2 regions of the Tumebacillus lipolyticus genome follow, and region 1 is predicted to be linked to the other one. Evidence: riboswitches for the same ligand, from Rfam matches in the RefSeq annotation. Region 1 holds a riboswitch; the other holds the start of a gene.
The links. A riboswitch is a leader RNA that binds a small molecule or an ion and turns the genes downstream of it on or off. The one in region 1 is predicted to bind lysine.
Positions count from the first base shown of each region.

Region 2: linked by a shared signal. The riboswitch ahead of lysA (diaminopimelate decarboxylase) and the one ahead of ACFSOY_RS03425 (aspartate kinase) in region 1 are both predicted to bind lysine.

Region 1 covers NZ_JBHUIO010000002.1:894,742-899,169, reverse strand. Annotated here, with positions in the region: gene ACFSOY_RS03440 (Hsp20/alpha crystallin family protein) at 1-145, opposite strand, end outside; gene ACFSOY_RS03435 (thioredoxin family protein) at 266-577, shown strand; gene uvrC (excinuclease ABC subunit UvrC) at 639-2,423, shown strand; lysine riboswitch at 2,474-2,666, shown strand; gene ACFSOY_RS03425 (aspartate kinase) at 2,791-4,044, shown strand; SAM riboswitch class I at 4,114-4,232, shown strand; gene ACFSOY_RS03420 (aspartate kinase) at 4,336-4,428, shown strand, end outside.
Region 2 covers NZ_JBHUIO010000002.1:617,500-621,927, reverse strand. Annotated here, with positions in the region: gene spoVAEA (stage V sporulation protein SpoVABEA) at 1-427, shown strand, start outside; gene ACFSOY_RS02325 (spore germination protein) at 414-1,907, shown strand; lysine riboswitch at 1,982-2,177, shown strand; gene lysA (diaminopimelate decarboxylase) at 2,294-3,631, shown strand; gene ACFSOY_RS02315 (cell wall hydrolase) at 3,985-4,428, shown strand, end outside.

The DNA.
Region 1 (4,428 bases):
TCTCGGCGGTCACGACGATCGCCGCTTCTGTCTGGTGGACTTCCACCCGCGGGCCGAGATCCCCGTAAGGCATCAGCTTGTGCAGCAGGGGAAGCACTCCATCGTGGTAGAGATGGCGAATCCCGTCAATAGGTACAAGGTTCAATAGGATCACTCCTGTCCGATATATCTTGGTTCGATCGATGTGCGAGGGCCAGATATAGTATGGGTGATCTGCGCTTCATCGCATACATAGAGCCGATGTGTAGAGATGGGAGGGCTATAGTTGATTCGAAACGCCACCGATTCGAACTTTGATGAGCTGATCGCCAAAGGAACGGTGTTGGTCGAGTTCGGGGCGTCTTGGTGTGGGCCCTGCAGGATGCTGACCCCGATTCTCGAACAGCTGGATCGAGAGCTGTCAGGGCGGCTTGAGATCTTCAAAGTCGATGTGGATGTCGCAGGTCCGCTCGTCGTTCGCTTTGAGGTGATGAGCATCCCGCTGCTGGTGCTCTATCAGGGCGGTCGACCGATCGAGAGAATTCACGGCTTTCAGTCGAAAGAGGCACTGCTTGACCTGATCAGACCGCATCTCTGAGCATCGCGCGCAGGCGGTGCTTTTTTTGTGGTATGATCGAATGGGAGGAGGGGGGAGAGCGATGACAGAACGCGAACAGATTCGTGAAAAATTGAAGCTGCTGCCCGACCATCCGGGCGTCTATTTGATGAAAGATACGAGCGGCGAGATCATCTATGTCGGAAAGGCGAAAGTGTTGAAAAACAGAGTGCGTTCCTACTTCAACGGTGCGCACTCCGGCAAAACACAGCTTCTCGTCTCCAACATCGCCGATTTTGAATATATCGTCACCAACACCGAAGTGGAAGCTTTGGTGCTCGAAGGGACTTTGATCAAAAAGCATCGTCCTCTCTACAACATCAACTGGAAAGATGACAAGACATATCCCTACATCAAGATCACGGGCGATGAGCATCCGCGACTGGAGATCACGCGCCGCGTCTTGAAGGACAAGGGCAAATATTTTGGCCCCTACCCGAATGCGAGCGCAGCCACCGAGACGAAAAAGTTGCTCGACCGCCTGTACCCGCTGCGCAAATGCAAGACGATAAAAGACAAGGTCTGTCTGTACTATCATATCAACCAGTGCGTCGCTCCTTGTGAATTTCCGGTCGAACAGGAAACGTATGCGAGCATGATCAAAGAGATCAGCAAGTTCCTGAACGGCGGACACGAAGAGATCAAGAAGAGCCTGCAGGAGAAGATGATGCAGGAAGCAGAAGCGCTGAACTTTGAGCGCGCCAAAGAGCTGCGCGACCAGATCGGTCAGATCGATCGGGTGATGCAAAAGCAAAAGATGGATCTGCACGACAACGTGGATCGCGACATCTTCAGCTATCATTCGGATAAAGAATACATGTGTGTGCAAGTGTTCTACATGCGCCAGGGCAAGCTGATCGAGCGGGACAGCGAGATCTTCCACTTTCACGGCGAGGAGATGGAAGACTTTCTCTCCTATGTCGCGCAGTTTTACATCGACAACCACGACCTTCCAGATGAGATCTTGCTGCCGCGCGAAGGGGAAGGCACTGAGCTGATCGGACAGTGGCTGACCTCGGTCAAAGTGCGCTATCCGCAGCGCGGACCGAAAAAGCAGCTGGTCGATCTGGCGAACGAAAACGCGAGGATCGCGCTGGAAGAGCGCTTCAAGCTGATGGATCGCGATCAGAGCCGCACCGTCAAAGCGATCGAAGAGCTGGGCGACCTGCTGCTGATCAAGCCGCCGCGACGAATCGAGGCGTTTGACAACTCGAACATTCAAGGGGCAGATGCGGTGGCGGCGATGATCGTGTTTGATGACGGCCGCCCGAACAAGAAAGAATACCGCAAATACAAGATCAAGACGGTCGTCGGGCCGGATGATTACGCTTCGATGCAAGAGGTGGTGCGCCGCCGCTATACCCGCCTGCTCAAAGAGAACGCTCGCCTGCCCGATCTGGTCGTCATCGACGGTGGGAAAGGTCACATCAACGCGGCGCTTGAAGTGCTGGAAGATGAGCTCGGTCTCAACATCCCGGTCTGTGGGCTGGCCAAGGATGAGAAGCACCGCACGTCGCAGCTGTTCTTAGGCGACGATCCGACTCCGGTGCAGATCGACCGCACGTCGCAGGCGTTCTACCTGCTGACGAGGGTGCAGGAAGAGGTGCATCGGTTTGCGATCACCTTCCATCGGCAGCAGCATGGGAAGAATGCGATCCGCTCTTTGCTCGACGACATTCCGGGCGTCGGTGAAAAGCGTCGCAAGCAGCTGCTGAAGCACTTTGGCTCGCTGCCGGCGATCAAAGCGGCGAGCGTCGAAGAGTTTCGCAAAATCGGCATCGGCGACAAACTGGCCAAGGACATCCTCGCCTATCTTGCACAAGTGTAAGCGGTATGATAAAATCAACGGCAGTTAAATAGTACGACCTCATCTCTTGCGAGGTGAGTAGAGGCGCGATGAATCATCAGTACGGCGGGGAGAGTCCGAGCAGCTCTTAGAACCGTTGGGGAAAGGGATCATCGCCGAAGTCTGGGCAGCTTCCGGAGCGTCCACGGCTGGGTCTGCATCGAACAGGTGCAGGACTGTCACACCGAGACGACCCCCGTCTCGGTGTGGAGAACTATCTCACATTTGGGGAGAGAGGGATTACCACGACTATGCACAGCCATAGAAGCTGACCCTTCTATGGCTGTTTTTTGATTTCGTGACCCTCCGTCCCGATGGTGACAGATATGCAGATGGGAGTGGAGAAACTGTGGCATTGATCGTACAAAAATTTGGTGGCTCCTCCGTTGCCAACCCGGAGCGGATCAAGCGTGTCGCCAACCGTGTCGCGAAGACTGTGGCAGCGGGTCATCAGGTGGTGGTCGTCGTCTCCGCGATGGGTGACACGACAGATGATCTGATCGAGCTTGCGGAGCAACTGACCGAACGTCCGTCCGCTCGGGAGATGGACATGCTGCTCAGCACAGGCGAGCAGATTTCGATCGCGCTGCTGGCGCTGGCCGTTCAGGCGCTCGGTGTGGACAGCATCTCGCTGACGGGAGGCATGGCGGGGATCCTCACCGAGCCGATCGCGGGGAAGGCGCGGATCACCGACATCGTGCCGAGGCGCATCCTGAGCGAGTTGGCCGTAGATCGGGTGGTGATCGTCGCAGGCTTTCAAGGGATCAGCGAGATCGGTGACATCACGACGCTCGGACGGGGTGGTTCTGATACGACGGCGGTGGCGCTGGCAGCTTCCTTAAAGGCGGACCTCTGTGAGATCTATACGGATGTCGAGGGCGTCTACACCACCGATCCGCGCGTGGTGAAAGCGGCGCAGAAGCTGGACCGCATCTCCTACGACGAAATGCTCGAACTGGCCAACCTGGGAGCGGGCGTGTTGCATCCCCGGGCGGTGGAGTTTGCAAAACAGCATGGAGTGCCGCTGATGGTGCGCTCCAGTTTCCATGAAAAGACAGGCACGCTTGTGGAGGAGGAAGCACAGATGGAACAAGGAAGGATCGTCCGTGGGATCGCCCACGATCTCAATGTGGTAAAAGTCTCGCTGATCGGTGTGAAAAGTCGCAAGGGCAACCTGTACAGAATCTTCCAAGCGCTGGCAGAAGCGTCTGTCAACGTCGACATCATCGTCACCTCGGTCGTGCAGGACGGAGTGTCTGACATCTCGTTTACGATCGAGCATGGCGATCTGTCGGTGGCGCTTCCCGTGTTGGAGTCGCTGTTGCCCGAGTTTGGCGATCCGCTCATCGAACGAGAAGAAGAGCTGGCAAAAGTTTCGATCGTCGGTGCGGGGATGATCTCCAATCCAGGGGTGGCCGCCCAGATGTTTGGCGCGTTGGCAGAGGCGGAGATCGAGATCAAGATGGTTTCCACTTCGGAGATCAAAGTTTCCTGTGTCGTCGAAAAGAGCAGCGCGCTGGAAGCGGTGCGGGTTTTGCACACCTCTTTCGGCCTCGATGGGGCGGTGGAAGCGGTCGTCTCCGGCGTAAACGAGCTCGAATAACTGGAATTGACAGCCTTTTCGATGCATAGTAAGATAGAAACAACTTCATATTGATTGCAACTTACGAATCTCTTATCGAGAGCGGCGGAGGGACTGGCCCTATGAAGCCCGGCAACCTCGCCTGCATTTACTGAGCAGGCGAAGAGGTGCTAAATCCAGCAGACCATCACAGGTCTGGAAGATAAGAGGTGTGGAACCATTTATGGGACCCCCTCTTCTACATGAAGCGGGGGTTTTTGATTTGTCTCTTCAAATCGATGCCCCTGACAGACGAAACGGAGTGAACACAGGGTGGCATTGATCGTACAGAAATTTGGAGGCACCTCGCTCGCAGACCCTGAGCGCATCAGACGTGCAGCATCGCGCGTACAAAAGGCGGTGCAA
Region 2 (4,428 bases), 280 kb from region 1:
GCATGATCCGGTGTTGGTCATGTTTGATGATAATGGCAACGGAGACTTTGGTTACGGAGAACAGGCGCTGGAACATGTGGTGAACCACCCGGGAATCGATGTGCTCGGCGCGATCGCCGTCGCATCGAACACGCCGATGGTCGATGGCGTGCAGGTCGACTTTTCGATCGATCAGAACTGTCGCAAGGTCGAGGAAGCGGTGGACAAGGATGGTCTGCCCGCTCACGATGGGGAAAAAGTGGTCTATGGCGATACGGTCGATGTGCTCTCCAACTGCGATGTCCCGATGATCATCGGCGTTGGGGATATCGGCAAGATGCAGGGAAAGGATCACTTTTTGAAAGGAGCCCCGATCACCAAGGCGGCCATCTTAGAAATCATGAAACGGAGTGGATATGAGCATGCCGCGAATCATGACGAACACTGATATCCCACCGGCCGATCAGGATTTGCAACTGGAGAAAAAGTTGGCGGAGAATCTGAAGTTTTTTGACAAGGTGCTCGGCATCGGCGAGAGCTACGACATGATCAAGCGGGAGATGCAGTTTGCTGGTCACGATTTTTGTCTGCTCTACGTCAACGGGTTTATCAAAGATGGGATCTTAGACGATATCTTGCGCCTGCTTGCGACCATAAAGCGGGAGAAGCTGGCGGTCGATACGCTGGAAAAGCTGATCCAGACCTATCTCACGCACACACAAGTGGAAAAGCAGAGCAAGACCAACACGATCATCACCGCCATCCTGTCCGGTCAGACGGCGATCTTGATCGACGGCTATGAGGAGGCGCTGATCGTCGATGCGCGCAGCTATCCGGCGCGAACGCCACAAGAGCCGGAGCTGGAGCGCGTCGTGCGCGGCTCGCGCGATGGATTTGTTGAGACGCTCGTGCAGAACACCGTGCTGACAAGGCGCAGAATCCGCGACCCGCGGCTGCGCATGGAGACGATGCAGATCGGCAAGCGTTCGAAGACGGACGTCTGCGTCGCCTACCTGCAGGATGTGGCCGATGAGGAGCTGGTGCGCGAGATCAAGACCCGCTTGGAAAAGATCGACGTCGACGGGTTGCCGATGGCGGAGAAGTCGGTCGAAGAATGGTTGACCAAGCGCAACAACTGGAACCCGTATCCGGTCATCCGCTATACGGAGCGTCCCGATGTGGCAGCCAACCACCTGCTGGAAGGGCATGTGCTGATCTATGTGGACACTTCTCCGAGCGTGATGATCACGCCGACGACCGTCTTTCACCATGTGCAGCACGCGGAGGAGTTTCGGGAAAACCCGGCGGTCGGTGCCTACATTCGCTGGGTGCGGTTCATCGGCATCTTTGTGTCGATTTTTCTGATTCCCCTGTGGATCTTGTTTACGCTGATCCACCGCGAATGGCTTCCCGAATCGTTCGCCTTTTTGGGGCCGGATGATGTGGGGGCGATTCCGATCATCCTGCAGTTTCTGCTCGCAGATGTCGGGATCGACATGATGCGAATGGCTGCGATTCACACGCCGACACCGCTCGCGACCGCGATGGGCTTGATCGCAGCGGTGCTGATCGGCGATATAGCGGTCAGCGTCGGGCTGTTCTCGCCCGAGTCGATCCTCTACATGGCGGTGGCTGCGATCGGCATGTTCTCGACGCCGAGTTACGAGTTGGCGATGGCCAACCGGCTGACCCGGCTGTTTTTCATCTTGGCGGTCGCCTTTCTCGATTGGTATGGGCTCGTCGGCGCCATCGTGCTGTGGTTTGTGTTGCTCATGCGCACCAAATCGATCACGCGACCCTATCTCTGGCCGCTCGTGCCGCTCAATGTCAAGGCGATGTGGGAGATCCTCGTTCGCACGCCGATGCAGTACAAAAACCAGCGCCCGGAGATCGTCAAACCACAGGATAAAGATCGTCAGCCGAATTAGACAGGTCCCTTGCGATCGGCGAACACTCCTGCTATAATCGAATATAATTTAATACCTACACACCTCATTCGCACGAGTGGGGTAGAGGCGCGGGAAAGATGAGTATCGATCGGGAAGCGATGGCACGCTGATGAACGATCGTGAAAGGATGACCGCCGAAGTGAAAAGTGAGCCATTCGCTTTTTCGCTGGGTCGACATTGAACAAGTGTCGGACTGTCACCTCGGAAGATCGATCTTGATCATGCCGAGAGTGATGCGCTACTTCATGAGTTGAGGGGATTAGATCTGATTTGGATCATCTCGTTCGAGTATTGATAAATCCAAACGGTCGGCGCCTCCCTTTGACGCCGGCCGTTTTTTGTGTTCTCAGAGAGGAGATAAACGGATGTTTTTGCACGGAACAAGTCGCATCAACGAAAAAGGTCACCTGGAGATCGGTGGACTGGACACCACAGATCTTGTCAGCCGATACGGGACTCCGCTGTACGTGTACGATGAAACGATGATCCGCCAGACGATCCGCGAGTATAAGCAAGCGTTTGCGACAGCGGGGCTCCGCCACCAGATCGCGTTCGCATCAAAAGCGTTCTGCTGTCTGGCGATGTGCCGTCTGATCGATGAAGAAGGATTGGCGCTCGATGTCGTGTCGAGCGGGGAGTTGGTCACAGCGCTCGAAGCTGGATTTCCCGCAGAGCGTATTCACTTTCACGGCAACAACAAAACGCCATTTGAGATCGAGCAAGCGTTAAACGCTGGGATCGGCGAGTATGTGGTCGACAACTTTCACGAATTGCGATTGCTCGGTGCGATGGCGAGCGAAAAAGGAATGACGGCAAACATTCTGTTGCGACTGACGCCTGGGGTGGAAGCTCATACGCACGAATACATCTCGACCGGACAGGAAGATTCGAAGTTTGGCTTCGATATGACCAGCGACATGGCGGAGCGCGCGGTAAGAGCCGCCTTGAACACAGAGGGGGTTCGCCTGATCGGTTTGCACTCGCACATCGGCTCGCAAATCTTTGAGACGGAAGGATTTGCGGTGGCTGTGGAGATCGTTTCGAAGTTCTATGGAGAGTGCGTGCGAAACTTTGGGGCGGAGCATCTCTACAAGCTCAATGTTGGCGGCGGGTTTGGCATTCGCTATACGGAGGAGGACACTCCGCTTCCGGCGAGCCACTATGTCGAAGCGATCGCGAGCGCCGTACAAGGGGCGTTTGACCAGTTAGGCCTAGCCTATCCGGAGATCGTGATCGAACCGGGGCGCTCGATCGTCGGCGCTGCGGGAACCACTCTGTATACGATCGGCTCGACAAAAGACATCCCGGGCGTGCGCAAATATGTATCGGTCAACGGGGGAATGACAGACAATCCACGCCCTGCGCTCTATCAGGCGCAATATGAAGCGATGCTGGCCAACCGCGCGAGCGAGGCGAGCGAGGAGATCGTGTCGATCGCGGGCAAAGCGTGTGAATCGGGCGATATGTTGATCTGGGACGTCGCATTGCCCAAAGTGCAGGCGGACGATATTTTAGCGGTCTCCTGTACAGGCGCGTACGGATATTCGATGGCGAGCAATTATAACCGCATCGCTCGACCGGCTGTCGTCTTTGTGCAAAACGGTCAGGCCGATCTGGTGATCAGACGAGAGAGCGACCGAGATCTCCTGTCTCATGATCTGATTCCGGCAAGAATGGTCAGCGAAGCGCTGACCAATCGCTAGGGGGCCGACGAGGGGGCAGATGCGGAAGGCAAGTCCCGTTTTTTGTGCATAGGATGGGTAGGGAAAGGAGGGGGTATGTTTGGGTCTCCTGTTCTCTTTCTTCCCGAGGATCTTTCAGTTCTTTGGAATCTTCCAAAGCGTCGTCGGCTTTATCCAGCCGATCTGGCCTGTGATTTCGAATTTCTTTTCCCGTCGGGCGGCTGCATAAGCCCGACTTTTTTATTGGCTTGAGATCCGAATCGAGCGGTGGCAGGCGGGCGATGATCGAGTGAGTTTTGCAAGCGGTCAGGTGACCAAATGAGAGCGCGAGCCATATCCTGATCGTATCTGAAAGATAGGCGGTGAGGATCGAGATGCCGATGCGCAAAGTGAAAGCGACCAATCAACACATTCGTCTGCTCGCCCAGCTGATGCAGGCGGAAGCGAGAGGGGAAGGCCGGCGCGGGCAGGAATTGGTCGGGTCGGTGCTGATCAATCGGGTTGTGGCAGACTGCAAGCCGGACTTCCACAACATTCGCAACATCCCGCATGCGGTCTACGGCAAGTTTGGCCCGTCGCGCTCCCCGTTCGAGCCGGTGCAAAACGGGGAGATCTATAAGATGCGCCCGAGCTCTCAGGACATTCGTCGCGCTCGCGATCTGGCAAACGGGCGTGTCGACTCGATGGCGAGACGAAGCCTCTGGTTTTTCAACCCGTCGCCAGGCCAACGATACAGAGCACCCTGTACGCCGAAAATGCCGCGCTCGCCCAAGACGCAGTTTGAGTATGCCTATAAAAACCACTGTTTTTACACCGGC